DNA from 4 places in the Ensifer sp. Root142 genome. Region 2 is predicted to be linked to each of the others. Evidence: predicted binding sites of a transcription regulator. Region 2 holds the regulator's gene; each other region holds the start of a gene.
The links. The regulator LexA, encoded in region 2, represses DNA repair genes until DNA is damaged. The targets are predictions, from matches to a motif close to TGTTCNNNNTGTGTTCNG.

Region 1: the regulator LexA is predicted to act here: its motif matches at 3,463-3,480, upstream of ASD52_RS13300 (DNA recombination protein RmuC).
Region 3: the regulator LexA is predicted to act here: its motif matches at 1,202-1,219, upstream of ASD52_RS00525 (ribonuclease).
Region 4: the regulator LexA is predicted to act here: its motif matches at 4,111-4,128, upstream of ASD52_RS32390 (DNA polymerase IV).

The regions. Positions count from the first base shown of each region.
Region 1 covers NZ_LMFK01000012.1:156,769-164,562, forward strand. Annotated here, with positions in the region: gene ASD52_RS13290 (methyl-accepting chemotaxis protein) at 1-801, opposite strand, end outside; gene ASD52_RS13295 (ribokinase) at 1,288-2,187, opposite strand; gene ASD52_RS13300 (DNA recombination protein RmuC) at 2,240-3,430, opposite strand; gene def (peptide deformylase) at 3,582-4,106, shown strand; gene fmt (methionyl-tRNA formyltransferase) at 4,211-5,146, shown strand; gene truA (tRNA pseudouridine(38-40) synthase TruA) at 5,146-5,889, shown strand; gene ASD52_RS13320 (hypothetical protein) at 5,928-6,524, opposite strand; gene dapE (succinyl-diaminopimelate desuccinylase) at 6,511-7,704, opposite strand.
Region 2 covers NZ_LMFK01000023.1:10,695-18,488, reverse strand. Annotated here, with positions in the region: gene ASD52_RS21140 (thermonuclease family protein) at 1-481, shown strand, start outside; tRNA gene ASD52_RS21130 (tRNA-Cys) at 1,152-1,225, shown strand; gene ASD52_RS21125 (GFA family protein) at 1,527-1,958, opposite strand; gene ASD52_RS39425 (hypothetical protein) at 2,394-2,540, shown strand; gene ASD52_RS21120 (hypothetical protein) at 3,184-3,516, shown strand; gene lexA (transcriptional repressor LexA) at 3,736-4,452, opposite strand; gene ASD52_RS21110 (hypothetical protein) at 4,633-4,872, shown strand; gene ASD52_RS21105 (hypothetical protein) at 4,931-5,218, opposite strand; gene ASD52_RS39420 (hypothetical protein) at 5,716-5,859, opposite strand; gene ASD52_RS21095 (DUF4242 domain-containing protein) at 6,037-6,327, opposite strand; tRNA gene ASD52_RS21090 (tRNA-Ser) at 7,001-7,090, opposite strand; gene ASD52_RS21085 (septal ring lytic transglycosylase RlpA family protein) at 7,367-7,794, shown strand, end outside.
Region 3 covers NZ_LMFK01000001.1:116,146-123,939, forward strand. Annotated here, with positions in the region: gene ASD52_RS00515 (DMT family transporter) at 1-52, opposite strand, end outside; gene ASD52_RS00520 (alpha/beta hydrolase) at 65-1,048, opposite strand; gene ASD52_RS00525 (ribonuclease) at 1,266-2,012, shown strand; gene ettA (energy-dependent translational throttle protein EttA) at 2,131-3,780, shown strand; gene ASD52_RS00535 (metalloregulator ArsR/SmtB family transcription factor) at 4,441-5,460, shown strand; gene metF (methylenetetrahydrofolate reductase [NAD(P)H]) at 5,463-6,404, shown strand; gene ASD52_RS00545 (DMT family transporter) at 6,917-7,794, opposite strand, start outside.
Region 4 covers NZ_LMFK01000047.1:45,698-53,491, reverse strand. Annotated here, with positions in the region: gene dnaE (DNA polymerase III subunit alpha) at 1-1,298, shown strand, start outside; gene ASD52_RS32395 (L,D-transpeptidase family protein) at 1,399-2,631, opposite strand; gene ASD52_RS32390 (DNA polymerase IV) at 2,815-4,107, opposite strand; gene ASD52_RS32385 (hypothetical protein) at 4,270-4,911, opposite strand; gene ASD52_RS32380 (DUF3572 domain-containing protein) at 4,914-5,186, opposite strand; gene ASD52_RS32375 (response regulator) at 5,343-5,714, shown strand; gene ASD52_RS32370 (PleD family two-component system response regulator) at 5,732-7,099, shown strand; gene rpmG (50S ribosomal protein L33) at 7,643-7,794, opposite strand, start outside.

The DNA of each region.
Region 1 (7,794 bases), on a different contig from region 2:
CGAAGCCAGTGCCTTCTTGACGACCTCGTTGCCTTCGCCGTCATAATCCTTGAGCAAAAGCTCCGGGATCGGCGCGACCAGCCACTTGCCGGTCTGGGACAGCAGGTAGACGCGGCCGGTTTCGAACGGCTTCAGCTTGGAGAGGCCGTCCGCCAGCGAAGCGAGCGAGATGTCGACGCCAGAAACGCCGATCAGCTTGCCGTTGGACGTGACCGGATAGGCGATCGAGCTCATCGCAGTCGGGACATCGGTGTCCTGCGCGGTATAGGGCGGGGTGATTGCGCCCTTGCCGCTCTTTGCCGCAAGGCTGTACCATTCCGCCGCGTAGTCCGCGCGGAAGGTCGAGAACTGGATCTCGTTTTCGCGGTTTTTCGACCAGTAGGGCGCAAAGATGCCTTCCTCGTTGGCACCCAGCTCCTTGTTGTTGGCCACGTCCTCCTTGCGGCCGTCAAAGGCCTTGGGCTCTTCGGCAAACCAGCTGCCGAAGGCGAATGGGTTCTGTTCGAGATTGGCCCTGAGGATGTTGATTACACCGGCGCGTTCCATCGATTTTTCCGCGTGGCTGCGTCCAAGGATGCCGGCCATCGAGCGCGAAGCGCTTGCCAGTTCGCCGATGCCGCCGGCGATATCAGAAGCGATGGCTTTCGCTTCGCCGGTTGCCTGGTCGAGCACCAGCGTTTCGACGCGCTCCTGTGTCTGGGAGATGAGAACGAAGTTCGAGGCGAGCAACACGAGCGCGATCGTGCCGCCTGTCACCGCGATCAGCTTGGTCGCCAGCGATTTGGCTTGGAACTTGAACATGAAATCCTCACGTGCTGGGAGGTCCGCAGGAGACAACCTGCGGCGAACGCATTTCACAATGTGGGTGAAACTCCATCATGGAGCGCCAGATGCCGACCGGCATTAAGGAGGCTGCCCATTCCTTGGGGAACCGGCTTTCTCATGGTCTTGAATAGCCGAGCAAATCTTAAGATTGGGCCAACGCAACGGCCAATTCATGCGCCGCTCATGGAGAATTTCCGCGCAAAGTTTTACCTCCGCGACAAAGACTGTCCGGATTGCGCAAAGGCTGTCGAAGAGTGATTTTCAGGGTCGTTGCCCGCTGAAAGGGCGCTTTCGGCACAGCAGGAACGGAAAGCCTCGCCGTTCAAACCAGGTCGCGCGACGGGCGTCAAAGTCTGCCCGGAAAAGTGTGCAGCTATTTGCGATAACGACATCGGCAAAAGCGAGAGCTTTGAAGTGCGGCAATCGAACGATCGCAACGCACTTCAAGATCGGATCAGGCCCTTAGATGCGCGGCTCGACTTCCGAGGCAAGCGGGATCGAGGGCTGGGCGCCGCGCTTCAGGCAGGCGAGTGAACCCGCCACCGCGGCGCGTCGGAGCGCGTCGGGAAATGCGAGCTTCTCGTCGAGGCTTGCAGCCAGGTAACCGCAGAACGTATCGCCGGCACCGACGGTATCGACCGGGTCGATCTTTAGGCCGCGGGCGCGATGGACCTCGCCTTCGTGCACGGCGATGACGCCTTCCGCGCCCAGCGTGACGATGACTGTGTGGCCGGTTTCGGCGTGCAGCTTTCTCATTGCCTCTTCGCGTTCGTGACCTTCGATCCCGGTCTTGCCGGCCAAAAGTTCGAACTCCGTCTCGTTGGCGATGACGATATCGGCCAGCCGGCCGAGGCGGGCCGCTTCCGGGGTCAGGGGCGCGATATTGATGACGGAGCGAATGCCCTTGCGCCGGGCTTCCGAGAGCGCCTTTTCCACCGACGCTGCCGGTATCTCCAGCTGCAGCATCAGGGTGTCGCCGGCGTTCAGGCCACCAACGGCGGCAACTGCATCGGCTTCGTTGACCGTTGCGTTGGCGCTGGCAACGACGACAATGACATTCTCGCCTTCACCGCCGACGAGGATATGGGCCGTGCCCGTCGGCTCCTCGACGGTTTTGGTCAAGGACAGGTCGGCGCCGGCCTCCCGCAGCAATTCGAGCGCGCCGTCGGCAAAGCTGTCCGAGCCGACGGCGCCGGCCATGTGAACGATGGCGCCGGCACGCCGTGCGGCCAGCGCCTGATTGGCGCCCTTGCCACCGGCGGCAGTCGAAAAGCCCGAGCCGGCAACGGTTTCGCCCGGCTTCGGCAGACGCGCGGTCGTGGCGATCAGGTCCATATTGATGGACCCAAAAACAGTGATCATGTGAAGATGTCCCGTCGAATTGCTGATTTTGGCCGGAGAGTGCCCGAGACCGTCAGTCCTCGTCAACCACCCTGAGGCGCAATTGCCCGACGCGATTGTCGACGGCATGGCGCGGTTCTTCCGGTCGTGCCGCACCTTCCGCCTCAAGTTCCAGCGCTTCGATCTTGGCGCCGCGGCGGGAAAGCTTGCCCGAGGAGATGAGGATCTCTTCGACATCCTTCTGGCTCATGGCGAAGTGACCCTGCAGCTTGCGGACCCGTTCGTCGAGGCGCGTCAAGTCCTCCATCAGCCGCCCCACTTCCCCCTGGATGAGATGCGCCTGCTCGCGCATGCGGGCGTCACGGAGGATCGACTGGATCACCTGGATCGACAGGAGCAGCAGCGACGGCGAGACGATGACGATCCGCTGGCGATGCGCCTTCTGGACGATCGCTTCGAAATGCTCGTGGATTTCAGCGAAGATCGATTCCGAGGGAACGAAGAGGAAAGCCGTCTCCTGCGTCTCGCCGGGGATCAGGTACTTGCTGGCGATATCGCGGACATGCACCTCCATGTCGCGGCGGAACAGTTGCACCATCTGTTGCCGGCGCTCAGGCGTTGCAGCGTCCCGCATGCCGTTCCAGGCCTCCAGCGGAAACTTCGCGTCAATCACCAGCGGCGGTTGGTCGTTCGGCATGCGGATGGTGCAGTCCGGCCGGGCGCCGTTGGAAAGCGTCGTCTGGAAGGCAAAGGCGCCCATCGGCAGGCCGTCGGCGACGATCGTTTCCATACGCGACTGGCCGAAGGCGCCGCGTGTCTGCTTGTTCGAAAGGATGGCCTGCAGCCCGGCCATGTCCTTGGCCAGCGACTGGATGTTGTTCTGGGCGGTGTCGATCACTGCCAGGCGCTCCTGCAATCGCCGCAGGTTTTCGTGCGTCGCCTTGGTCTGCTCGCTGATCGAGGCGCCGATCCGGTGCGTCATGCCATCGATCCGCTGGCTCAGCGTCTGGTTCAGTTCCGCCTGGCGGCTGCCGAACACGTCGGCCATTGCCGCGATGCGGCCCTGCATTTCCGTCTGCGCTGCCAGCAGCATGGCCATCTGCTCGTGACGCTCGTCGTCGCCCGCCCGCCGCCGCCGCGAAACGGTCATCAGCACGAAGCCAATCGCCAGCACGGCCAGAACCATGCAGAGATGGGCGACAGTGACCGGCACGGTGCCGATGAGAAAAACAGGCTGGTCAAACGAAATTGGCGCAGGTTCCATGCGGCAAGCCTAACAGATTCTTTTTTGAAGACCAGATCAAAACGAGAACATTTACCCGGCGCGGTTAACGGGAGACGACATTGCCGCGATGCCCGTAGCGTGCGCGCCAATTTTCTTGCACCCGGATGGAAAGATCGGTTATGGGAGCGATATGACGATCAAGCCGCTTATCATCCTTCCCGATCCTGTTCTGCGTCAGGTCTCGACCCCGATCGAAACCATCGATGCCGACATCCGTCGCCTGGCCGACGATATGCTCGAGACGATGTATGACGCCCCGGGTATCGGGCTCGCCGCCATCCAGATCGGCGTGGCGAAACGCATGCTGGTTCTCGACGTCTCCAAGGAAGGCGACGAGAAGACCCCGCACGTTTTCATCAATCCCGAAATCGTCGCTTCGTCCGACGCGTTCTCGGTCTATGAAGAAGGCTGCCTCTCCATTCCGGATTATTATGCCGAGGTGGAGCGTCCGGCGGAGGTCACCGTCAAGCACCTCGACCGTGACGGCAAGGAACAGATCGTCAAGGCCGACGGCCTGCTGGCGACCTGCCTGCAGCATGAGATCGATCACTTGAACGGCGTGCTGTTCATTGACCACATCTCCAAGCTCAAGCGGGACATGGTGATCCGCAGGTTCACCAAGGCTGCAAAGACCCGCGGCGCCAAGGCGATCTGATCCCGAGGAAAGCGCCCGCAGGGCGCTTTGTCGTTGAGGGGCTTGATTTGAGGCGCGTAAACCCGTTTGAAGGGGCCTGATTTCAAACGGTCGGAGTATCCGCCTTGTCGCTTCGCATCATCTTCATGGGAACGCCGGAATTTTCCGTACCGACGCTTGCCGCACTCGCAGGGGCAGGTCACGAGATCGTTGCCGTCTATACCCAGCCGCCGCGGCCCGGCGGACGGCGCGGGCTCGACCTGCAGAAGTCGCCGGTGCACCAGGCGGCCGAGCTGCTCGGCGTTCCCGTGCTCACGCCCGTCAACTTCAAGGACGAAGCCGATCGCCAGACCTTCCGTGATTTCAATGCTGACGTTGCCGTTGTCGTCGCCTATGGCCTGCTGTTGCCGGAAGCGATCCTGACCGGAACGCGGCTCGGCTGCTATAATGGCCATGCCTCGCTCTTGCCGCGCTGGCGTGGTGCGGCTCCCATCCAGCGTGCCATCATGGCCGGCGACCATGAGACCGGCATGATGGTGATGAAGATGGACAAGGGGTTGGACACAGGCCCGGTCGCGCTCACCAAGGCGGTGCAGATCGGCGAGACGATGACGGCGGGCGAGCTGCATGACCGGCTGATGCAGGTCGGCGCTAACCTGATGAAGGAAGCGATCGGCAAGCTTGAGGCCGATGACCTGCCACTGACCGAGCAGGCGGGCGAGGGCGTCGTCTACGCCGCCAAGATCAGCAAGGCCGAGACTCGCATCGATTTTGCGAGGACCGCGCGCGAAGTGCACGACCATATTCGCGGCCTGTCGCCTTTTCCCGGCGCCTGGTTTGAGCTCGAGATCGCCGGCAAGCCGGAGCGCATCAAGGTTTTGAACTCCGAGCGCGTGACGGCGGCAGGAACCGCCGGAACGGTGCTCGACGACACTCTCACCATTGCCTGCAGCGACGGTGCCGTGCGGCCGACGCGGCTGCAGCGGGCAGGCGGCAAGGCTCTCAGTGTTGCCGATTTCCTGCGCGGTACGCCCATCGCCGCCGGCACGAGGGTCGGCTGATGCCGCGCTTTCGACTGATCGTCGAATATGACGGCTCCAACTATGTCGGCTGGCAGCGCCAGGACAACGGCGCTTCCGTCCAGGGCGCGATCGAAAAAGCGATCCTGTCCTTGACCGGCGAAACCGTCTCGATCCGCGGTGCCGGGCGGACCGATTCCGGCGTTCATGCCGTCGGGCAGGTGGCGCATGCGGACCTGACGCGCGAGTGGAAACCTCACACGCTGCGCAATGCGCTGAACGCGCATCTGGGCATGGCCGGCGAGGGCGTCTCGATCCTCGACGCCCAGGAAGTCACAGACGCCTTCGACGCACGGTTTTCGGCGCTGCGCCGGCATTATCTCTACCGCATCATCTGCCGTCCGTCGCGGCTGGCGCTGGAGGCGAAGCGTGCCTGGTGGGTGACGAAGCCGCTCGATCACGAGGCGATGCATGAAGGCGCGCAACGGCTCGTCGGCCACCACGACTTCACCACCTTCCGCTCCGTCCATTGCCAGGCGACAAGCCCGATGCGCACGCTCGACCGGCTGGATGTCTCTCGCACCGGCAATCTGATCGAAATTCGCGCCACGGCGCAGAGCTTCCTGCACAATCAGATCCGTTCCTTCGCCGGCTCGCTGAAGCTGGTTGGCGAAGGCAAATGGACGCCGGACGAGCTGCAGGCGGCACTCGAAGCGCGCGACCGCAAGGCCTGCGGTCCGGTGGCGCCGCCCGACGGGCTTTATTTCATGCAGGTCGATTACTGAGGAAGGTAACGTCGCGCGCAGATGGCGCGTGACGTCTGTCAGGTCGGGATAAGGCCGAAGAACTGCTGCAGCAATTCGCCCATCATCATCGACGGCAGCAGGAAAAGCGCCGTCAGCGCCGTGGCCAGCAAGGTCTGGTTTCCGGTAATGATGCGCAGCAGCCGGAAGAGTATGCCGATGCTGACGAAGAGCAGCACCAGCCAGATCAGGCTCGTCAGCCCTTCGCTGCCGGGAATGACGAGGCGGATCGCCGCCGGCACCGCCATCGCATAGGACAGCGGCACGGAAAGCCAGTTGGTGGTGACGACGATCGGCACCACGGCGGCGGCAAAGCCGAGTGGGCGCGCCAGGACGAAGACCAGCACCAGCGGCAGCAGCCAGCTGGCGAGATCGACAACCAGAAGCTTGAAGACGAAGCCGAAGCCGACAGTGGTTCCTGTTGGCATTGCAGAGAGATAATAAAGCCGCCAGGATGCCCAGGTGACGGCAATGGCCGGCAGGCACCAGAGCATCGCTGTAAACGAACGCCACAATCCGCTCTCGCTGAAATCGAGCCAGCGGAAGCCTTCGCCATTGCCCTGGATCAGCAGCCAGAGGCCCTTGATATAGGAAAGAACCTCCTCAAGCAGCGGCATGGCCGAACCAGCTGAAGATGAAGGTTTCGTAGATTTCCGTCAGCGTTTCGAGATCGGCGACGGCGACACGCTCGTCCACCATATGCATGGTCTGGCCGACAAGCCCGAATTCGACGACGGGGCAATAGTCCTTGATGAACCGCGCATCCGAGGTGCCGCCGGTGGTCGAAAGTTTCGGCTGCTGGCCGGTGACCGCTTCGATAGCGCCTGACAGCGAATCGATCAGCGCATTGTTGCGCGTCAGGAAAACGTGGCTCGGCCGTTCGTTCCAGGTGATCTCGTAACGGACCGGGTCGCGGCCTGCCCGCAGAGCGCCGTCCGTTGCCGCGCGGTCGAGGCGGGCGATGATCTCCGCCATCAGGCTCTCGGCGGTCCAGGTGTCGTTGAAGCGGATATTGAAGGCAGCAGCCGCCTTCGCAGGGATGACGTTGACGGCGCCATTGCCGACGTCGATGGTCGTCACTTCCAGGTTCGACGGCTGGAAGTTTTCCGTGCCGTTGTCGAAGGGCGGGTCCATCAGTGCCTGGGTCAGTTGCAGGATGCCGCGCACCGGATTGTCCGCCAGGTGCGGATAGGCCGCGTGGCCCTGGACGCCGTTGACGGTGATCCGGCCGGAAAGCGAGCCACGGCGGCCGATCTTGATCATGTCGCCGAGACGGTCTGGATTGGTCGGTTCGCCGACAAGGCAGGCGTCCCAACGCTCGCCCTTGGCGGCAGCCCAGCCGAGAAGTTTCGTCGTGCCGTTGATCGCAGGGCCTTCCTCGTCGCCGGTGATGAGGAACGAAACCGAGCCCTTGGGGACCCCATGCTTTTCGATGTGGCGGGCGACGGCTGCGACGAAGCAGGCAATGCCGCCCTTCATGTCGACCGCGCCGCGGCCATACATTTCGCCGCCGGCGATATCGGCGGAAAACGGACCGTGGGTCCACGCGCCGTCGTCGCCGACCGGCACCACGTCGGTATGGCCGGCAAACATCAGATGCGGGCCGTCGCTGCCGAGCCGGGCATAGAGGTTCTCGATATCGGGCGTACCCGCGTCTTTGGCCGTGACCCGGTCGACGGCAAAGCCGAGCGGCTTGAGCATGGCTTCAAGCGCTGAGTGCGCGCCGCCTTCGGCAGGGGTAACGGAGGGGCAACGGATGAGGGTGGCGAGATTGGCGATCGGATCGGTCGAGGTCATGTAGCGATATGCCGTCTGCGTGGCGCTGGGGCCAATGGGATTGAGGGTGCTGGTTTATCCGATCGTTGCGCGGCTGTCACGCAGGATGGG
Region 2 (7,794 bases):
GGCCCGTGTCGCCATGCCCTCGGCTACGCACAAGACGAAGCCTGTCGACGGACCGATACCCGCAGTCAATGTCGGGTTGGCCGCACCGACACCCGTCGAGCGCCCGATCGCGCAGCCCACGGCCGTCGAGCCCCAGGCGAATCAGTTCTATTTCTGCGGTACCCGCAACGACAATTGCGTCGTCGACGGCGGAACATTCCGCTACCAGGGCGAGGAGATCCGTGTCGCCGACGTCGATGCACCGCGAATCAAGCAGGCGAGTTGCGATAGCGAACGTGCCCGCGGCTTCTACGCCAAGCAGCGATTGCGCGAGTTGCTGAACGCCGGCGAGTTCAGGCTGATCGAGGCCATCGGCAGGAGCGACGACAAGAACAGCGAAAAGCTGCGCGTGGTGATGCGCGACGGCCGCTCTCTCGGCGCCGTGCTCGTATCGGAGGGCTTGGTTCGGCCCTGGAAGGGACAGCCCAAGCCCTGGTGTTAGACGGTGCTCGGCGTCATCAGAGAGAATGATGAGGGCCGGAAGCGTGTAGCCGTCTAAGTTATCCACCGAGCGCGATATCAATACCGATTATCAACCCCAGAGCCGATAGTGCCAGAAAGAACACAACAAGAGAGCTTGCTAGAAGCAGCTTGATGGGATTGGCTCGGAAATCTGCCTTAAGGTTCGGGAAAATTGGCGACATGTCCAATCGGCCGGTCACCGCGAGCTGGAATAGACGCCAGATTGCGACCGCAATGCACATTCCACAGAAAACTACCGTCAGTATGAGCTTGGGTAGATGATCAACTCTGGATTCAACGTCCAATTCCCTGAAGAATCTTGGTGCAAGGTAGCTTTACCGTGAAACGGTGTACAAGGTAGCAGCGCCCCGCGACGTCGGAAGAAGGGTTGGACGGAAGATTCGGGCCGTCTGTCGAAATGGTAAATCCATCCAATTGCCTCGTGTCGGACGCTGCCGTATAGCGCCCGCCGCCTGTCGTCGAAGGGGTTCGCGGCGATCCGTTATGGGGCCGGATCGGTAAGCCTGTGGAAGAGTTGGAGAAAGATGGAATTTCAGAAATGCCTGAGGACGTTTTTCAGAAATCCCCTCTTGCGCTCTTTCTATATTCATTCTAAACGCTCGCCACGACTTGATAATCTCAGTCGATGAGGCCTCGTGGCGGAGTGGTGACGCAGAGGACTGCAAATCCTTGTACCCCGGTTCAATTCCGGGCGAGGCCTCCAAAGCCACTCCTAAGTAGTTGAATTAGTTTCGCTATTTGGACTGCAGGATTTCATCTGCTGCCACACATTCCTCTTGGTGTGGCAATTGGTTCCCGTTATCTCCCTCTTCGACGTTCGATCCAAGCAGCAGATTGCCGATTCCATCCCCATTGCTTCTGGCAACACTCTGCCTCGTCAAGCGCGCCCGTTCGCGTTCCGCGAGTAGATCTTCGACGTCTTGGCGGCGCAACGAACGCCCCCCTCATTCAGGGTGCAGCAGTTTGAACGGCTGCGGCCGGCGTCCTGCCAGCCGCGCCTGTCGTCACTCCGCCGGGATAAACTTGAGCGTTCCTGCGAGCCTTGGGCCGGTCGATCCCTTCGTGTCCATCGGGTGGTTGATGCCGTCGTTCACCGGTAGCTCCTCGAAATCGAATGGGCTTATGCCTTCAAGGCACGCGGCGTTGACGCCGTAGAAATCCGGGTTCGCGCGCGGCTTGTGGAATGTGTAGATGCCGCACTTCGAGCAGAAGTAATGCTCTGCAGCCTTCGTGTTGAACTGATATTTGGTGAGTGCCTCGCCGCCGGAGAGAACCGTGACCCCGTCCTTGGCGGCAGAGACGGCAACCGCGCCCTTCAACTGGCAATAGGAGCAAGTGCAACGGCGGGCGGTGCGGAGGCCGCTCTTCAGTTTCACATTGAAGCGAACCGTTCCGCAGTGGCAGGCTCCGTCAAGGTTCTGAACATCGAGATTCATCCAATCATCCATCTGATTTTGAAGCGCATTTGATGAGCTTTCTTATGAGGTGGGTTGCTTGTGCTCAAGCGCATTCGGGGGCAGTCTCAATCCAGAGGACCGCACTCCCGTTGAGGCCGTTCGTTGTAGGGCCATCAGCCGATTGGGCTCAGGCGCGGGGTACGAGGCGTCTCGTCGCGCATCGGGCACATATTCAGACCAAGTGCCCGATACGTGCGCCAGCACGCTTTCGTGCTCCACGTCGGGGACGTTCCGCGGCCCGAGCCGATGCGTCGCAAGAGCGCTCGGCCAACGGATCGTGCGGAGAAAAAGCCTACGGCCGTTCGCATCCGTCCTGCATCATCCGCGCGAGGAGCGAACAGTCCGCGTCGCACCGTTGCCTTTCTTGGGTACGAACCTAGTTACCCATACCGTACCCAAGCGAGGAATTGCTGAATGAACCGTAATGGGCTCTATCTGATCATTGCCATGCTCGCCGTCGCCGTCATTGGTCTCGGCGCCTATGTCTACCGCGAGGAAACAAAACCGACCGGCGTAGAGATCAAGATTGGCCAGGACGGGGTTTCCGTTCAGGAGAATTGAGCGCCATCGGCCACACGCTCAACAGGTTTGGCAGCGGCGAATGCCGCTGGCGGTCGACGCCCCACGCGAGGTTCAAGGCGAACGCAGATCCGAAGGCGGTCGAAATACCGGCCATCGGTGGCGTAAGCGGCCGCGTGCTCGTTGCGAGCGTCAACGAAAGTGTGACGTAGATAGGGCGGGCGAGCGCGTGATTCAGCCCCTCGCACGATGAAAGCAACAAGTCACCCAGCGCCTGCGCGATTGGCTAAAGCGGTTCTCCGTCAATAGCAGCCCGATTGTCGAAAGTGAAACGCTGTGCGTGCCTGCGCAAAGGACATGCTGCCGGCACGCAGGTACGGTTTTCGGGGGGCAAGGAACATGGGCCAATGCGGCGCGTCCAACACGCGCAGCGAGGCTGCCCGCATCGCAGCCAACCACTGTTTTCAAAGCGCAATTCGACCGGGCTGCGCTTGCCCGCCAGTTTGCGAACGTCCGCAGTCGCCAACGACATGGCCTTGCGAGGACGCGCCCCGAAATGGTGATTCGGTCACTATTGTCAGTGCTGAAAATATTGTCTCTAGACAGAACTGGGAATGAATATCCCAACAGCGCGACCCGTATAGGTAGTGTCAAACAAAGCCAACAATGGAGGAAAAGACATAAAATGAAATATAAGATCGCCCTGACTGCTCTTGCCATTCTTGCCGTAACGACGGCCACCGCAAGCGCTGAGGATCTCGTCTTTCAGCTTAAGAACAAGACGAATGCCGTTTTGACGAACTTCTACACATCGCCGGTCGGTGTTGATCAGTGGGAAGACGACGTCTTCGGGCGGCAGGTGCTTAATCCGGGCGAAAGCATGGAAATTACCATCGCCGACGGACGTGATGTCTGCAAATACGACATGCGCTTTGAATTCGAAGAAGGTTCCGGTCTCGACACGACTGAAGACAAGCAGGATCTCTGCGAGTTGGGCGAGTACTCGATTCACGAGTAAAATCCGTCGAGCGTGAAAAACACTCGATCCGAAAATCTCCGTCTCGCTACCCTATGTGGCGAGACGTTGAAGTAAGAGAGCGGCTGGCCGGCATGAAGGCGGCTAGAGCGTTTCCGGTTTAAACGGAGTCACTAGGCGCTCTATCTATTTGTTTTTACGCATTTCCTGGCGGAAAACCGCTCCGCACTTTTCCTCGAATTGCGCTGGCGTGAGACGGGCTTAGTGGTAGCGGCGGATCAAGCCGACGAGCTTGCCCTGAATCTTGACCCGGTCAGGCCCGAAGATGCGCGTCTCATAGGCCGGGTTGGCGGCCTCTAGAGCAATTGAAGCGCCCTTGCGCCGGAAGCGTTTCAACGTTGCTTCCTCGTCATCGACTAGTGCCACGATGATATCGCCGGGATTGGCCGTGGTGGCATTGCGGATGATCACCGTATCGCCATCGAAAATGCCGGCCTCGATCATCGAATCACCCTTCACTTCAAGGGCGTAGTGCTCGCCGCTGCCGATCATATCGAGCGGCACGGTAATGTCGTGGGTGTTGTTCTGTATCGCCGAGATCGGCACGCCGGCGGCAATGCGGCCCATCACTGGAACCGACACGGAGCTGTTGTCGGCAACCGGCAGCGTTTTCGCCGCGGGGGCAGGGGCGGGCGGTTTGCCAAGGCTACCCTCGATGACGCTCGGCGAAAACCCGCGACGGGGCTGCGCGCTCGCAGCATAGGCTTCCGGCAGTTTGATGACTTCGAGCGCTCGGGCGCGGTTGGGAAGCCGGCGTATGAAGCCGCGTTCCTCGAGCGCTGTGATCAGCCGGTGAATACCCGACTTGGATGCCAGGTCGAGTGCATCCTTCATCTCGTCGAAGGACGGCGGTACACCGGACTCCTTCATTCGTTCATGGATGAAAAGAAGCAATTCCTGTTGCTTGCGGGTCAGCATGGCAAGTCGCTCCAGAGGCGTGAAACAAATCAAGAACAGACACTATCTGTTCCATATGTGTTCCGCAAGTGCCTAAAATTCTGTGAATGTTGGTTCAATCAAGCGCAGATTGACCAACTCGTCGCTGCACGCGCCGCGCGAGGCTGATATGCCTCCTTCCGTTTATGGAATGAGGGTTTAATGACGAAGCTGATTCAAATCTTGCTGACCATCGTTGTCGCCGCGACCGCGATCCTTGGGTTTCGCTGGTATCAATACGTGGATAACAAGCAGAGCCCGTTTGACGAAGTTGGTATCGCGTTGAATGCGGCGATGCCCGGGCCGCTCAATCAATGGGGTTGTGACCGGCTGAAGCTGACATTTGGCAACGGACACCCGCCGCACGGTTGCGCCGCGGCCGATGGGACGCAGTGGAAATAGCCTGCCATCAAGGGATCAGCAGAAATATCGATGGGCGATCTGCTAGAGGAGGCCTGAATCAGGCCGGCTGCGTCGCGGAGCAGGCGTCCTCGAATTCCTTGACGGTTTCCGCGGAGTTGTCCTCCGGCAGCACAGCGTCGGCCGCTTCGGTCGCGACCGGCGTGTCGCCTTGATAGACGAAGGACTGGATGTAGTAGGCGATCGTTCCCTTCCAAACGTTCCGGCCGTCTATCTGCTGGCAGGGCACGGCCGTTTCGAAGTCGGCTTGCAGGTCGTCGACCGTGGCAGCGCTGAGGGCGATGTTAGGCGATGCGATAATCGAGGCGATAAGCAAGGCTGCAAGCACGGTGAACGTCCACTAGATCAGAGGTGGCGGCGATGGTTTGGTTAACGATGTGAACCGTGCTTTCGTTCCGAAGTCCAGCAAGCATGCCGGGCACTGTGCCGTGTTCAACAGTTCTTTGCGAAAGGCGAGCACTGGTGCTCAAGCTGTGGCAATGAAGGCACAAAGATTGGCGTGAGGTGCGTTGGCGTTTTCGATTTTCCGGCGCCCGCCTCAAAGCGTGGCGCTGGCAGCTGATCAACAATACCCGCCGCAAATGCTTCCGATGATGTTGGACGCCGTAATGGAGTGCGAGTGGCCAGCGGCATCCGCCTGTAGCGATCTTCGCATCTCCAGCCAAATACATACGATGTTCAAACGCGCTACGAAACCGGCATCTGACCGCGGGTGCTCGACCAGTCGCGCCGGGATGTCGCGGAGACGTTGCGCACCCCAGTTCGACTGGCCACTGACGGATATCTCTCTCGTGTCGTTAGTTCGAGAGGTTAAAGCCGACCGTCTTACTTCTTGTCTTTCTTGCCCAGGGAGAAACTGCTGCCGGCCAGCTTCACCTGTGAGCCTTCCGTCACAACGGCGGCTTTGACAGTCTTGTCCTTCTTTGGCTTTCTAACCTCGCGGTTACTTCGCACTTGACCTTTTGCCATGATCGTCTCCTTGGAAGGTGTGCCGGGGAACCCTGCATGGGCGCCGAATGCCGGCAAACCAGCCTGCATTGATACCGCCGTAAGTCAATGACGGTGCCGGTGGATCACTGTTTTGCCGGCGTTGCGTCGCGCATTCGTGCCCGGTGTCCGGGCACTGCGATGATAACGTCGCTTCGGTCACTTACCGTTGCGCCCCTGGGATGCTGTCGCAGGCCCTATGACGGCAGCAACTTCGGTTATCTTGTTCGCCGGAAATCCGGCGCGTTCCGAATGTTCGCGAATGACGTCGGCGCTTGATGCCTCGTGGACGCAGTAAATCTTGTCGCCGGCGACATAACTGGTGATCCATGTATATGGTACGCCAAGATCGGCGACGACAGCATTGGATTTTGCCGATAATGCGCAAAGGTCGTCCTGGTTGAGCTTGTCGGCCCCTGGGACGTCGCGTTCAATGATGTAGGTGGGCATCGTTCAGTTCCTCGGTTGTTGGAGGACTGAATATCAAGAATATCTAATATAATTGAAGTCAATACTTTCCACCGGTGATGCGGCGATTCACGACGATTTCCCTGGAAGTATAGGATCAAGCAGCGGAAGGGGCTCCACCGGGACTGGCGTCCGATCAAACGATGGGCGCCTGTATCGCCCCGCGATCACAATATCTCGCGGCCAATAGCTCTATGCGACTGAAATCGCGCGGCCGGGGATGGGAGCGCGCGATGCGCTCCGTCCGACACGCGTATACTAGCGCAAGTTAGTAGCTGAGCCGGAAACCGCCGGGACTCGCCGCAGACGGATCGGGTACAGGTGTTGGACCTTGCCACTGCGCATAGGTCGTGTTGCTGCCGCCGGTGCTTGCGCATCCGGCAAGTGCAAGAAGCGCGAGAAAAGCGGCTGTCGTCAAATATTTAAGAGGCATGGTTTTCTCTAGTTCTGGGAGATCGCCCAGGGCTCGATGGGCCGGAATCAGACTTTCCCTCAAATTATCTGGGATGGCAAGCGGGTCGAGCCACCGCCTTGCAAGCGCCGTCAATGCTGCGGCTATGATCGGGGAATACTCGCAAAACTTGTATGCGTTCGCCGCCAAAGCATTCACTTGGCGACCGAGCGCAATAATGGGTGGCGAAAAATGAGACAGCCATGGCGGAGGAGGTGGGATTCGAACCCACGGTGCGCTTTCACGCACGCCGGTTTTCAAGACCGGTGCCTTAAACCGCTCGGCCACTCCTCCGGGCAGGGCGTTATTGCGCGAAGCCTTGCTGCTTTGCAAGATTTAACATGCGTGGGCGGAAAGATTTTCTTGGCGCATCCGCTGCCCATTTTGTCCGGGTAACCATTCGTAAACCATAACTGGAGATTTCGAGCCGTCAGCCATTCGTCGGTTCGCAATTTTGCCTTGTTGCTGTCATGATTAATCGACTGTTCCGTTTCGGGACGCCGAGATTTCCGCTGGGGGCACGAGTGGAAGGTTTCGAGTACGGCTTATTCGAATGATGTTGTGGGACAGATGACATCCAGTAAAAATGCGGCATATCTGATCAAGGGACTGCGCCTTGCGGCGGTCCCTGTGCTTTGCGCAACGCTTGCGGCTTGCGGATCGACGTCCAGTATCAAGAAGAGCAAGTCGAGAAGCAAAGAATACTTTGCTGAGTCCGTTTATGGCGTGAAGGCGAGCCCCCGTGTCGCTACCGGCAAGAATATTCCGAAGGGCGGCGGCCGCTTTCAGGTCGGCAAAGCCTATCAGGTCAAGGGCAAGTGGTACCAGCCGAAGGAAGATTTCGGTTACAACAAGACCGGTGTCGCGTCCTGGTACGGCTCGGCCTTTCATGGTCGCCTGACGGCCAATGGCGAAGTCTACGACAAGCTTCATCTGTCCGCCGCGCATCCGACCTTTCCGCTGCCGAGCTATGCGCGTGTCACCAACACCGAAAACGG
Region 3 (7,794 bases), on a different contig from region 2:
AGGAGATGCGGTCATTGGCGTTGGAGGTCTTGGGGAGGGACATGTCTGCCATGATGATGTCGGGTCAGGTCCTCTTGCCGGCCACAGCCTTGGCGGCAACAGAATGGCCGACAGAAGATTTGCCGACGGCCGATTGGCACCAGGCCGCAAACTCCGCTGTTGCCTTCTCACGGCCGATTTCGTTGAGCGTCTCGTGGCGCATGCCCTCATGGATCGTTACCGATACATCCGTCATTCCGCGCGCCTTCATGCGCTCGCCGAGCCAGCGGACGGCACCGCCGTTTTCGGTCGAGGGATCGGCGCTGCCGCCGACGAGATGAACAGGCAGGCCGGCGGGCAGGCGCGCCAGCCGGTCGGCCCGTGCGCCGGCAAAGGCGAGCCGCATCAGATCCAGCCAGAGCGACACCGTCGCGTCGAAGCCGCACAGCGGATCGGCGATATATTTGGCCACCTCCGCCTCGTCGCGCGACAGCCAGTCGGAATCGGTCTTGCGATCCTTGATCGCCTGACCCCAGGCGCCAAAAGTGAGCTTCGACAACAGCGGGCTCGGCACATCCGAGCCCTTGAGCGCCTTTTCGATCTTCAGGATCAACTGGCCGCCGCGCCCGGCGATACCAGGGCGGAAATTCGAGTTCCAGACGGCGAGTGCATCGTAGAGACCTGGATCGGTCTCGGCGGCGTTGAGCGCGATCAGCCCGCCCATCGAGTGACCGAAGAGGATGACCGGCAGGCCGCCCGGATGGGCGGCGGTGGCGAGCGTGCGCATGGCCCTGATGTCGGCAAACACCTTGTCGAGACCTGAGCTGTTCGAGAACATGGCCAGCGGCGCATCCGGCGCGCGCGTCGCGCCATGTCCGCGATGGTCGTGGGCATAGACGTGAAAGCCGTGGCCGGCCATCGCCTCGGCAAAACGGGCATAGCGGCCGGAATGTTCGGCAAGGCCATGGCTGACAAGAAGAATGCCACGCGCGTCGGCAGCTGCCGGAAAATGGCGCCAGTTCAAGATAGCGCCTGTCGGGCTCTGATGCGTCCTCACCTGCCCGAACATGCCTTCTCCCGGACCAATCGTCAGACTCTGCCGATATCAAATCGATTTACAGGGGAAAGGCAATCGCTGCTTGTTGATCGTTACGCATGAGGTCACAAGCGATTTCGCGGACCTGTAATTAACAGTTCCAATTTTCCCGTTTTGAGCGATATTTGTTCCCGTTTTGTTTTATCGGGAGAGTGTCATGGCATGTTGGAGTAAAGCGGTATCAAGTCCAATGACAATTGTTGCGATGGCGCTGGCAATGCTGCTTGCTCCATCCTCGTTTGCCTTGGCGCAAGAGAAGGTTGATGCCGCGGCGGAAGGCGCCTCGGGCCGCACGGAATATGTGCTTGCCGTCAGCTGGCAGCCGGGCTTCTGCGAGACGCGGCCGCAACGCAAGGAATTCGCCAACCAGACGGCCGAACGTTTCGATGCCACGAACCTGTCGCTGCACGGGCTCTGGCCCTTGCGCAAGAGCTATTGCGGGGTGGCGGCCGAGATGCGCACCCAGGACCGCAAGGGCGACTGGCTCGATCTGCCGAAGCTCGCCATGGCCGATGATACGGCGGCGCGGCTGCTGGTCGCCATGCCGGGCGTTCAATCCGGCCTCGATCGTCACCAATGGTTGCGCAGCGGCACCTGCCAGACGGCACCGGTCGACGACTATTTCGCCACGCAACTGCATATGCTCGACGAGCTCAACCGGTCCGCCGTCGGCGCGCTCTTTCGGGCGCGTATCGGCTCGGAACTCGATGAGAAGGCGATCAAGCAGGCTTTCGACCAGAGCTTCGGCGCAGGGGCCGGCGACCGGGTGCGCATGCGCTGCCAGACGGTCGCGGGACGCAGCGTCATCACCGGCCTGACGATCGGCTTGACGGGAGACGTTTCGGGCAAATCCAGCCTCGCGCCGCTGATCCAGGCGGCGGGGCCGACGGAGTTCAAATGTGCCAAGGGCATTGCTGACGCGGCAGGCCGCGGATAGCGGCTGACAAGGCGCTCCGGCATGGGATAGGCGGGGGCAAACGCCTTTGGCGATTGCCCCTTTGCACTAATTCGCCTACATAGCGGGCAAATTTCCTTCCCATGCGGAGCATTCTTTTATGGCACGTCAGTTCATCTATCATATGGCCGGGCTCAATAAGGCCTATGGCGCGAAGAAGGTCCTGGAGAACGTTCATCTGTCGTTCTATCCGGACGCGAAGATCGGTATCCTCGGCCCGAATGGTGCCGGTAAGTCGACGGTGCTGCGCATCATGGCCGGCCTCGACAAGGAATATACCGGCGAGGCCTGGATCGCCGAAGGTGCGACCATCGGCTACCTGCCGCAGGAGCCGCAGCTCGACCCGACCAAGACCGTGCTCGAAAACGCCATGGAAGGCGTTGCCGCCAAGACGGCGATCGTCGAGCGCTACAACGAGCTGATGATGAACTATTCCGACGAGACGGCGGAAGAGGGCGCAAAGCTTCAGGACATCATCGACAGCCAGAACCTGTGGGATCTCGAGAGCCAGGTCGAAATGGCCATGGAAGCGCTGCGCTGCCCGCCGGGTGATGCAGACGTCACAAGTCTTTCGGGCGGTGAAAAGCGCCGTATTGCGCTCTGCAAGCTGCTTCTGTCGCAGCCGGACCTGCTGCTGCTCGACGAACCGACCAACCACCTCGACGCCGAGACGATCGCCTGGCTCGAAAAGCACCTGCGCGAATATCCCGGCGCCGTGCTGATGATCACCCACGACCGCTACTTCCTCGACAACGTCACCGGCTGGATCCTCGAACTCGACCGCGGCCGCAGCATTCCCTACGAGGGCAACTATTCGGCCTACCTCATCGCCAAGGCCAAGCGCATGCAGCAGGAAGGCCGCGAAGAGGCTTCCCGCCAGAAGGCGATCGCCCGCGAGCAGGAATGGATCGCATCCAGCCCGAAGGCCCGTCAGGCCAAGTCCAAGGCGCGTATCCGCTCCTACGACGAACTGGTCAACGCCGCTGAAAACCAGCGTCCGGGCGACGCGCAGATCATCATCCCGGTCGGCGAGCGTCTCGGCCAGGTGGTCATTGAAATGGACGGCGTCACCAAGGGGTACGGCGACCGCCTACTCATCGACGGCCTGTCGCTGAAGCTGCCGCCGGGCGGCATCGTCGGCATCATCGGCCCGAACGGTGCCGGTAAGACGACGCTCTTCCGCATGATCACCGGCCAGGAACAGCCCGACAGCGGCTCGATCCGTATCGGCGAAACCGTGCACCTCGGCTATGTCGACCAGAGCCGCGACGCGCTCGACGGCAACAAGACCGTCTGGGAAGAAATCTCCGGTGGTGCCGAAGTCATCAAGCTCGGCAAATACGAGATGAACTCGCGCGCCTATTGCTCGACCTTCAACTTCAAGGGCGGCGACCAGCAGCAGAAGGTCGGCAATCTTTCGGGTGGTCAGCGCAACCGCGTTCACCTCGCCAAGATGCTGAAGAACGGCGGCAACGTGCTGCTGCTCGACGAACCGACCAACGACCTCGACACCGAGACGCTGGCGGCACTTGAAATCGCGCTGGAAAACTTCGCCGGTTGCGCCGTTATCATCAGCCACGATCGCATGTTCCTCGACCGTCTGGCGACCCACATCCTCTCCTTCGAAGGAGACAGCCAGGTCGAATGGTTCGAAGGCAACTTCGAAGACTACGAGAAGGACAAGATCCGTCGCCTCGGCCCGGATTCGGTCAACCCGAAGCGCGTCACCTACAAGCGCCTGACGCGCTAACACTCTGGCACGTCGCGTGAGCCTCGGCTTGCGCGACGTGCGCCCCGCTCAAAGCGTAGCGATTTCCAGGATTCGCTTGCTGCGCCGTAAGCTCTGGTTTTGCACATTTCGTTATCGCAAAACCGCAGCGCACCTTTGGGTGACGTGCTTTCAGCCCTGGCTCGGAAACGATTTAAGGGAGAAGGCATGCCACAGCTTTGACGTTGCGGCATCCTGCCCCGTCTCGTTTCGCGCCAGTCTCAGCCGCCTGCTTGCATATGTCGTATCCCGAACCGATGGCTGGTTCGGGCGATACGCTCTCCCGCCAACCATTCCATAGAATGCGTCATGGACGCTGCGGTGCGTGACCCTTGCCGCTGGCCCTCTCGTTGAAACCGCTTCTTTGGATGCGTCGTCCACATTGCGCTGCGTTGAGACTGTGGGCATCCGCGGTCAAGGGCGGGAGCGGGCCGCGAGGCGGAGAGCGCAGGGCAGGGTCAGTGGCACGCCACGCCGCAAAGGCATCGTCAACGGGCGGAGCGCAAGCTTCGCCCGTTTGCGTGTCGAAACGGTGGAAAATCCTGTTCCTGGAGCGGCATAGTTTGGTCTCTTCGCGCAAATCCGCTTGCGCTACATCCGCAAATCACATAAACATATCTTTATGTGTTGATGGGGAATGATATGGCGGATCAGAGAGAGCTTGGTCTCGACGCGCTGGTGGATGTGCTGAAGGCTGCGGGTGAGCCGACCCGCATGCGCCTTCTCGCGCTGCTTGCCGCTGGGGATCTCACCGTCACTGATCTTACCGAAATTCTCGGACAATCGCAGCCCCGCATTTCGAGGCACCTGAAGCTCCTGGCCGAGGTCGAACTCGTCGACCGCTATCAGGAAGGCGCCTGGGCCTATTTCCGCCTTCGCCAGGAGGGCGCCCGCGTGTCGCTGGTCAGGGCGATGCTTGCATCCGCCACCGGCGACGACGCAGTTCTGTCGCGCGATGCATCCCGGCTCGTCACCTTGAAGAAAGCGCGGGCCGAAAAGGCGCAGGCCTATTTCAGCCGCAACGCGGCCGGCTGGGACGAGCTTCGGCGCCTGCATGTCAGCGAGCGGGATGTGGAGACGGCACTGCGCGACATGGTTGGCGACGAGCCGGTCGAGAGCCTGCTGGATCTTGGCACCGGCACAGGGCGCATCCTGCAACTGTTCGAAGGGCTCTATCGGCGCGGCATCGGCATCGATGCCAGTCGCGACATGCTGGCCGTTGCCCGCTCCAATCTCGACCGCGCCGGCATCACCAAGGCGTCGATCCGCCACGGCGATATCTTCAACTTGCCGCTTGATGGCCAGTTCTTCGATCTCGTCACCATCCACCAGGTGCTGCATTTCCTCGATCAGCCGGAAGCGGCGATCGCTGAGGCGGCACGCATGCTGACGCCGGGCGGGCGGTTGGTGATCATCGATTTTGCGCCGCACGGGCTGGAGCACTTACGCGACGAGCATGCCCATGCGCGGCTTGGCTTCTCGCATCAGGCGATGACCGACTGGCTGGCAAAGGCCGGGCTCGCCCTGGAAAAGACGACCGATCTGTCGCCGGAAGGCACGGACGGAGGAAAACTGACGGTGACGATCTGGCTTGCGCGCGATCAGCGGGCCGTCGAGGAGAGCGAAGCGCCACATCAGCGCATGCAAGCAGGGGGAATTTGAGAATGACGGCACAGACGCTTTATCCCGCCGAGCGCGGCAATCTGCGGCTTTCCTTCGAATATTTCCCCCCCAAGACCGACGAGATGGAAGCACAGCTCTTTCAGACTGCGGAAGATCTCTCGGTCTTTTGTCCCGCCTTCGTCACTGTCACCTATGGGGCCGGCGGTTCGACCAAGGCGCGGTCTCTGACAACAGTCAGACGGATGATCGAGGAGAAGGGCTTTGCCAACACGGCCGCGCACCTGACCTGCGTCGGCGCGCCGAAGGCCGAGGTGGACACTGTTATCGACGAATTTCTCGCTTTCGGCGTTCGGCACTTCGTCGCATTGCGCGGCGATCCGCAGGGCGGCATCGGCAGCACCTATCAGCCCTTTCCCGGTGGTTACGAGAGCAGCTCCGACCTCGTGCGGGCGCTTCGCGATCGTGGTGACGTCGAAATCTCTGTGTCGTCCTATCCGGAAAAGCACCCGGAAAGCCCTGATGTGGCGGCTGACATCGACATGCTGAAGCGCAAGGTGGATGCGGGCGCGACGCGGGCGCTTACCCAGTTCTTCTTCGACAACGACGATTTCGAGCGCTACCTCGAGCGCGTCCGCCGGACCGGCATCGAGATCCCGATCGTGCCCGGCATCCTGCCGATCAACAATCTCGGTCAGGTGCAGAAGTTCGCCGGTCTTTGCGGCGCCAGCGTGCCGGAGGTGATCGTCACCCGCCTTTCGCATCTGGAAGGCCAGCCGGCCGAGCGCTTCAAGGAGGCGACGCATATTGCTGCCGAGCAGATCGTCGATCTTGCCCGCCGCGGCGTCAGGGACTTCCACCTCTATACGATGAACCGTTCGCCGCTGATCACGGCCGTCTGCGATCTCGTCGGGTTCGAGCGTGCGGACGAGGCGTCGCGGGGCGAGGATATCTCGCTGAAGGCGTTTGCCGGTGCGGCGGCGTAGAACGCAAAACAATCCGAAAAAGCGAAAGCGCATGAAGGTGTCCTTCATGCGCTTTCTTTTTTCCTGCAGCGTCGGGGCAGATTGCTCTTGTCGATCTAGCCCAAAAATTTCTGCCGCAAATTGGATTTCCGGAAAATTAAAGTCCCTATTTCGGTTTGGACTCTCAGCGGCCTGACTTCAGATGAAGAGCATTGTGGCCACGAATACGAACGCTGCACTAATCATGAGGACATTCAACGAATGTGTAAGTCCCATCGAAGACCCTCCTTGCGCTGACGGTTAAAACATAGGGCGAATTAACGGCGCTTGAAAGGGAAACTTGTGCTGCAGTGCGAAAACGCGTGATCACAATTGCCTTGTCAACAGGGCTAATGTTTTGAAATTAAATCGCATTTTATGCCGCCACATTTTTTTCACAATCACTGCCGGAAGGTTAATGTAAACGCTTGTAACCGTGCGTGAGTGCTTCTAAAGGGCACGCTTTCTGCCGTATCCGGCTTGTTCGATTCCTCTTATGCGGCGCGCTTCATCCGCAAGATCCTGCCGTCCAAAACGGCAAGGCCGGCGGCAATCAGCGCCATACCGCCCACATCCGCTGGCTGCAGCGTCTCACCCAGAAAGAGATAGCCGAGCAGGATTGCGCTTGGCGGGACGAGAAGCGTGACCAGCGAGGCGTTGGTGGCGCCGGCTTCGCCCATGATGCGGAAGAACAGGATGTAGCCATAGGCGGTGGAGACGAGCGCCAGCGCCAGGATGGCAAGCGTCGCGTCAAGCGGCGGCATCGGCAGGGCCCAGGGCGTATCGACGAGGGCTGCGACCGGCAGCATCATCAGCGTCGAGGCGGTCAACTGGCCGGCCGCGGTGACCGGCGGGGCAAGGCCGCGAAAGCGCTTGCCATAGGTTGCCGCCAGGCCATAGCTGACGGCGGCAAGCACCGGCAGCATCAGCGCCCAGAGCGGCACGCTGCTGGCGTTGCCGAAAAGCCCGGCGATGGCGCTTGGCCCGATGAGCACGATGGTGCCGGCGAGGCCGAGCAAACAGCCGCCGATCTTGGCGGAGCTGAGTTTCTCGTCGTCGGTCGCCATGTTGGCGATGATCACGGTCCAGACCGGCGTGGTTGCATTCAGGATCGCCGCCAAGCCGGCGCCGATCTGGGTTTGCCCGAGAAAGATGAAGGCATGTGGGATGGCGTTGTTGATCAGGCCCATCAGCAGGAATTCGCGCCAGCGGCTGGCGAGCGCCTGATAGATGCCGAAACGCCTGCGGATGTAGAGATGCAACGCCAGGGCGGCGAGGCCGAGCCTCAGGAACACCAGGGTGAACGGCGGCACGTGCGCGACGGCGACACGGGCAAAGAAGAACGATCCGCCCCAGATGAGCCCAAGCAGGG
Region 4 (7,794 bases), on a different contig from region 2:
AGGAGGAAATGGACAAGCAGCGCGCCCGTTTCGTCGACGGCGCGGTCAAGAACGAGGTATCGAAGCCGCAGGCCGATCTGATCTTCGATCTTCTCGCCAAGTTCGCCAACTACGGCTTCAACAAGTCGCACGCTGCCGCCTACGCCATCGTCTCCTATCAGACGGCCTATATGAAGGCGCACTATCCGGTCGAGTTCCTGGCGGCGTCGATGACGCTCGATATGGCCAACACGGAGAAGGTCAACGACTTCCGTCAGGATGCCGGGCGCCTCGGCATCCAGGTGATTGCGCCGTCGGTCCAGTCCTCCTTCCGGCATTTCCAGACCGGCGACAAGCGCATCTACTACTCATTGGCCGCCATCAAGGGTGTCGGCGAATCGGCAGTCGAGCATATCGTTGCCGTTCGCGGCGACCGCGAGTTTGCGAGCCTTGAGGATTTCTGCCTGAGGATCGACCCGAAGCTGCTCAACCGGCGTGTGTTCGAAAGCCTGATCGCGGCCGGCGCCTTCGATTGCTTCGGTTACGACCGTGCCGAGCTGGTCGGCGGTCTCGATCGCATCCTCGGCTTTGCCCAGCGCGCGCAGGAAAACAAGACGAGCGGACAGAGCGATATGTTCGGTGCGGGGGCCGCGACCGGACCGGAACGGATCTCGCTTCCCACCTACACGCCGTGGCTCGCCTCAGAAAAGCTGCACCGCGAGTTTCAGGTGCTGGGCTTCTATCTCTCGGCCCATCCGCTCGACACCTACAACCCGCTGCTCGCCAAGATGCGCGTCCAGACCTTCGGCGATTTCGCCGGAGCGGTGAAGAAGGGCGCAACGGCGGGACGTCTCGCCGGCACCGTTACCTCCAGACAGGAGCGCAAGACCCGAACCGGCAACAAGATGGGCATCATCGCTTTCTCGGATTCGTCCGGTCAGTTCGAGGCCGTGCTGTTTTCGGAAATGCTGCACCAGTATCGCGACCTGCTTGAGCCCGGCAAATCGCTGGTGATGACGGTTCAGGCGGAGGAGCGGCCGGAAGGCATCGGCCTTCGCATCCAGACCCTGCGCTCGCTCGAGGAAGAATCGCTGCAGATGCAGAAGGCGCTGCGCGTTTATGTGCGCGATTCAGGACCACTGAAGTCGATCGCCGCCCATTTGAATGCGAGGGGCGAGGGTCTCGTTTCCTTCATCGTCATCAAGGATAACGGCCAGCGCGAGATCGAGGTCGAACTCAACGAGAAGTTCAGGATTTCGCCGGAGATTGCCGCAGCACTTCGCTCGGCTCCGGGTGTGGTCGACGTTGAACTCGTCTGACCGCGCTGCATGATTGCTTGAGCCGGCGGCGTATAAAGATACGGAACGTCAGGCGCGGCTGCAGCGCAGCTTTTGAGTATCGGATCGACTGCGCAGGGCATCAGCCCCGCGGGGATGCGCGGGTGATTGTGATGAAATCGGTCCCGTCGCCGGTTTCGAGCCCGCTCTCCATGTCCGAAATCGACAGCGACGAACCGTCTGCAAGCAGGCCGCCGATCCGTTCGCGGACGTCGTCGGAGACCGTCAGGCGCCCGAGCGTGCGCTGGACGGCATTGAAGGCTGATGCGTCGGCGTCGGCGGCGATCCCGAGGCGCTTCTTCACCGATGACGGCAGATGGTTTTCGAGCGGTACGCCGTACCACTTGCCTTCGCTCTTTCCCTCGTCAATCTCTTGAAATTGCAGGAAATGCGTGCCGAGCGCCTGCTCCGGCTTGTCGATCGTGACGCCTGCCTCGAAAATCGGCTTGAAACCCTGGCGGACAAGGATCACCCCGTTGGGGGGAACGTCGCGGCCCGCTTTCCTGAAGATCGCCTCAGTCAGCTCCGGCGTCAGCTTGCCATCGACGGTCGATCCCTCGGCAGTCTGGAACGCGTTGATGGCGGCGGTCGTGTCCGGGCCGATGTGGCCGTCCGGCACGCCGGCGACATAGCCGAGTTGGTTCAGCGCCGACTGGACTGCACGCTTGATATCGCGCTCGCCGCGTCGGGTGATCAGCATGCGGATCGGCTCGCGGTCTTCTGCTTTGATGACTGAGTTGGCGGTCGATGCCTCGGTCATCGCCACTTCGACCGGCATGGTCTCGGTCTGGCTGATCGCCGGGCGGAGGGGCACATCCGACAGCGGTGCGGGGTTCTCGCCGGGCGCCGGGTTGCGCTGGAAGAGCACGGCGCTCGACACTTCGGTGGGGCTGACCTGCCGATCGGTTATCAGGACATGCACGCCGCGCGACGTCATCTTGAAGAGGCTGGCGGCAAACTTGCTCGGCAGGCGCACGCAACCGTGCGAAGCCGGATAGGCCGGCACGTGATTGGAGCCATGCAGCGCAATGCCTGACCAGGTCAGTCGCTGCATGAAGGGCATCGGCGCATTCGAATAGATGTTGGATTTGTGGTGACGGCGTTTTTCAAGGATCGAGAAGATGCCCGTCGGTGTGGAATGGCCGGCCTTGCCGGTAGAGACTGCCGACGTTGCGATCACCGCGTCGCCGTCATAGACGACGAGGGATTGCTGGTTCTTCGAAACGATGATCTGCAGCGGTGCGTTGCTGCCGGCAAAGCCGACCGCAGGCGAAAACAAGAAGACGACGACGCTGGCCGTGAGAGCGAAACGCAATACCATACACTCATCCCAACACGTAAACTGGCCGACAAGCTTACGCTGAAATCTTTAAAGAATTTGTCCCGATCGACCTACAGCGCCGCGCGTCTTATTAGACGCGCAAAGGTCGCTGTAGCACTTTGAATTGCTGCATGTTTTTATCCTTGCAGGATACGTCAAGCCGCCGCCGATAACGCACTAGTGATCGCGCTTGCCGCTGCCAAAGGTGTAGCCGGTTTCGACGCTGGCCTTGCCGAACTTGTCGCGCAGCTTGTTGATGGCGTCCTCGGCGGCGGCACGACGGGTTGCGGCTGGATCGACCAGATCGGGGGGATCTGCGAGATCGGGGCTGGAAAGATCGCTGACTCCGATGCCGATCAGCCGGTACTTCGTGCCGTCAACTTCCTTCTCCAGAAGCTGCAGCCCGGTGCGGAAGATACGGTCTGCGAGCCGCGTCGGACTGTCGAGGCGGCGGTTGCGAGTCCTGGTCTTGAAGTCGGCAGTCTTCAGCTTCAAAACGACGGTCTGGCCGGCGAGTTCGGATTTACGCAGGCGGTGGGCGACCTGTTCGCTCAGCCGACGCAGATGCGTGACGAGATCGTCGTAGCGGGCGAGATCGTCGTTGAATGTCGTCTCTGACGATACGCTTTTCGCCTCGCCGTCGATCTCGACCGTTCTTTCGTCGAGGCCGCGCGACAGGCGGTAGAGCCTCTGGCCCATGGTGCCGTAGCGGCGCATGAGGTCGGCTTCCTCCATCGTCTGAAGCTGACCGATCGTGCGAATGCCATCGCGCTCCAGCGTGGCGGCGAACGCCTTGCCGACGCCCCAGATCAAGGTCACCGGCCTTTCTCTCAGGAATTCGAGCGCCTCGGCCTGGCCGATTACCGAGAAGCCGCGAGGCTTCTGCAGATCGGAGGCAACCTTGGCGAGGAACTTGCAGTAGGAAAGGCCGACGGAGACGGTAATGCCGATCTCCTGTTCGACACGGCGGGCAAAGCGGGCGAGGGTGCGCGCGGGGGGATCGTGGTGCAGCCGTTGGGTGCCGCTGAGCTCCAGGAAGGCCTCATCGATGGAGAGCGGCTGCACCAGCGGTGTCAGCTCCTGCATCAACGTGCGGACCTCGCGGCCGACGCGAACGTATTTTTCCATGTCGGGCTTGATCACGACCGCCTGCGGGCAGGCCTCAAGCGCCTTAAACATCGGCATTGCCGAGCGCACGCCGTGAATGCGGGCGATGTAACAAGCCGTCGAGACGACGCCGCGCTTGCCGCCGCCGATAATCACTGGCTTGTCGGCAAGCTCCGGATTGTCCCGCTTCTCGACGGAGGCGTAAAACGCATCACAGTCGATATGGGCTAGAGTCAGGTCGTAGAGCTCGGCATGACGCAACAGACGGGGGCTGCCGCAGGCAAGGCAGCGTCGCGCCGTCGCGGTCTGTTCCCTGAGGCAGTCACGGCAGAAGCCTGGAGTTTGAGAACCACTGTCGAGCATATCTGGAACAAATGTTGAACATTGGGACTTTACGCTCTACGCTAACGAGTCTCAAGGGAGGCCGCGTTGGAAATTGCCTTGCATGTCAGGTTGCCGACGCCAAGCCGCTGGTCGGATTTTGCGCGTCGTCTTGCAGGTCTCGATCTGCTGGTCCGGGTGCCGCTATCGCTGGAAATGCGCGCGAATGGCATTCGCAGCGTCGACCCAGTCGCTAGCAATGTGAACGCAGTCCGCCGGTTGAGGCGCGAGCGCCCGAAACTCGGCGTTCGCCATCAGATTGATCAGCAGGCAGGATGGCGCGTGCTCCTGCACCGATTGCAGGTTGCGCGCGATATCGTCGATGAAAACAACGGGAAGCGCCCGTCCGGCATGCAGGCGCTGAACGATCGGCCCTTTGGGTTCCTCAGATGCGAGCAGTGGATAGGGAAGATCGAGCCGGTCGAGCAGAGCACGACGCGCGGCCGCATGGCGCGGTGGCATGGCCGTCAGGAAGACGATGTCAGCCTGCTTGGACAATTCACGGAGAGTCTCGACAACGCCGGCAGTCGGCGTCTGCCAGCGATCCTGCGTGGCGTAGAAGGCATCGAGCATGTCCTTGACGTCAGCCTCGCTCGCTGCCCGCTCCGTTGCGCGATGGATGATGTTGCCGGTCAGCCGGAAGGAGCGCGGCAAGAGGACGTGGTCGCGGCTTTCGAGAAAGGACCGGAATGGATCCAGGAATTCGAGCACGACTTCATCGATGTCGCTGATAACAAGCGGGCGGTTGCTAAGGCGGATTTCATCTTCGAAGACGGTGTTGCTCAAGCTCAGCTGTCCTGCAGATCGGCGGCGCCGGAAAGCTTCTCATGCGCACGCACGACATCCTGCGGGGCTGTCCCTGTTGCATCGCAGAAAGCGATCAACGTTGGTTCGTGGTCCATAAGAAAGGCGATGAGCCCACCCATGCAGCCCGGCTCGCCGATCGCGTTGCGCAGGGAGGACGGGTCCGTGCCGGTCAGCGCCAGAAATCGGGACAGCAGGTCCGGCTCGCCGGCAAGCCAGGAGAGAATGTCGATGGCGATTTCGTCGGCGCTCTTCAATGTCTTGGCCTCCTACTGTTTTTACGCCCGGAATTACCTATTTTTCAACCAAATAGGTTTATCGGTGAACTTGAGGAAATGGGTCGAGTCGTTGGTTCTGCAACTTAGATGTCTTGAGAAGACTTGCAAGAAGACGACGGACAGCAAGGGATCGACATGCCCAAACAGGTAATGATTGTTGAGGATAACGAGCTGAACATGAAGCTCTTCCGAGACCTGATTGAGGCTTCCGGCTACGCGACGATCCAGACGCGCAACGGTATGGAGGCGCTCGAGCTGGCGCGGAAGTATCGCCCCGATCTGATTTTGATGGACATTCAGCTGCCGGAGGTCTCCGGGCTCGAAGTCACGAAGTGGTTGAAGGAAGACGATGAGTTGCACGTCATCCCGGTGATCGCCGTGACTGCCTTCGCCATGAAGGGCGACGAGGAACGTATCCGTCAGGGCGGATGCGAAGCCTATGTTTCAAAACCGATTTCTGTGCCAAAGTTTATTGAGACGATCAAGACCTACCTTGGCGATGCCTAACTGGCGGGAAAATTGATATGACTGCGCGCATTCTTGTTGTCGATGACGTGCCTGCCAACGTTAAGCTTCTCGAAGCGCGTCTGCTCGCTGAGTATTTCGATGTGCTGACGGCGGGTGATGGCCATACGGCGCTGACGCTCTGCGAGACGACACCGGTCGACCTGGTGCTTCTCGACATCATGATGCCCGGCATCGACGGCTTCGAGGTCTGCGAACGTCTGAAGGCCAATGCACGCACAGCACATATTCCCGTCGTCATGGTGACGGCACTCGACCAGCCGTCCGATCGGGTTCGCGGGTTAAAGGCCGGCGCCGACGATTTCTTGACGAAGCCGGTCAACGATCTTCAGTTGATGTCGCGGGTGAAGAGCCTCGTCCGCCTGAAGAACGTCAGCGACGAATTGCGGCTGCGGGCCCAGACGGCGCAGACTATCGGCCTGCAGGAACTGGCCCGTCAGGACCGTCCGGACGAGCCGGGCAATATCCTCCTGGTCGATGGCCGCGGCTCCTCTCAGGAGCGGCTGCAGCGCACGCTCAAGCCGATTGCCGATGTCTCTGTTATCTCCGACCCGCAGGCGGCGCTGTTCGAGGCGGCCGAGAACAATTTCGACCTCGTCATCGTCAACGCCAACTTCGACGATTACGATCCCTTGCGATTGTGCTCGCAGTTGCGATCGCTGGAGCGCACACGTTTCATTCCGATCCTGCTGATCACGGAGCAGGGCAATGACGAGATGATCGTGCGTGCGCTCGATCTCGGTATTACCGACTACATCATCCGGCCGGTTGATCCCAATGAGCTTGTTGCCCGCTCGTTGACCCAGATCAGGCGCAAGCATTGCAACGACATGCTGAGAAAGAGCGTGCAGCAGACGATCGAGCTGGCGGTCACCGATGGCCTGACAGGGCTGCACAACCGCCGCTATCTCGACAATCATCTGAAGCTGCTGCTCGATCGTGCGGGAGCACGCGGTCGCCCGTTGTCGATCTGCATGACCGACATCGATCGGTTCAAGCAGGTCAACGACACCTATGGTCACGATGTTGGTGATGAGGTGTTGCGCGAATTTGCCAACCGCATCCGCTCCACCGTCCGCGGCGCCGATCTGGCCTGCCGCTTTGGCGGCGAAGAGTTCGTCGTGGTCATGCCCGACACACCGCCGGAGATGGCGGCCGCCGTTGCCGAGCGGTTGCGGCATATCATCGAGAGTCAGCCATTCTCGATACCGCATGCGGACGGCGCGCTGGTCATCACCGCGTCCATGGGCATTGCCGGCCTGAAACTGGAAGGCGACACGACAGAAGCTTTGCTGAAGCGCGCAGATATGGCGCTCTACCAGGCGAAGAACGAGGGTCGCAACAGAGTGGTGGCGGCTGCAGCCTGACGGAAAGAACCGAGCCTGTCACCACCTGCTGGTGGCTTGATGAAATTCCGGATCCCTCTTGCGATATGCCTTTAAAGTTGTATTCTCCGCCGCAACGATGCTACCGAGGGGTTTGGTAGCGGCGGCGCGCAAGCATTTACATGTGCCGATGTGATACGGAATTAACCATGCGCCGAGCGACACCGCTTCGCGCATTAAGAATTCATTGATTTTTTTCTATTTTCAGGTGATGCTGATAAATGCGGGGGCATAGCTTCCATCAGCTTCGGTTACCCCATGATGCTCAGGTCCGCCGCATCTCCTGGGTCGTGGGGTCGGTCGGTTGGCTTTTGACACCTGCGGAATCCTCGTGCCGCGGTCAGTAGCCAGCCGACCCCCATTCAAAGCGCTGTTCCGGAAGGGACAGCGCTTTTTGATTCTTGCCTGTGCGCACACGCAGGCGGGACGGCCTCCGAACAGTCGGCGGCCGCTTCTTGGCGCACCAACGGAAAGGGGCGCCAAACCTTGCGGTTGGCGCCCCTTGATCCCACGAAACGTCAGATCTTACTTGATCTTGGTTTCCTTGAACTCGACGTGCTTTCTGGCGACCGGATCATACTTGGTCTTGGTCATCTTGTCCGTCATCGTACGGCTGTTCTTGGTCGTGACGTAGAAGAAACCCGTGTCGGCTGTCGACAGCAACTTGATCTTGATGG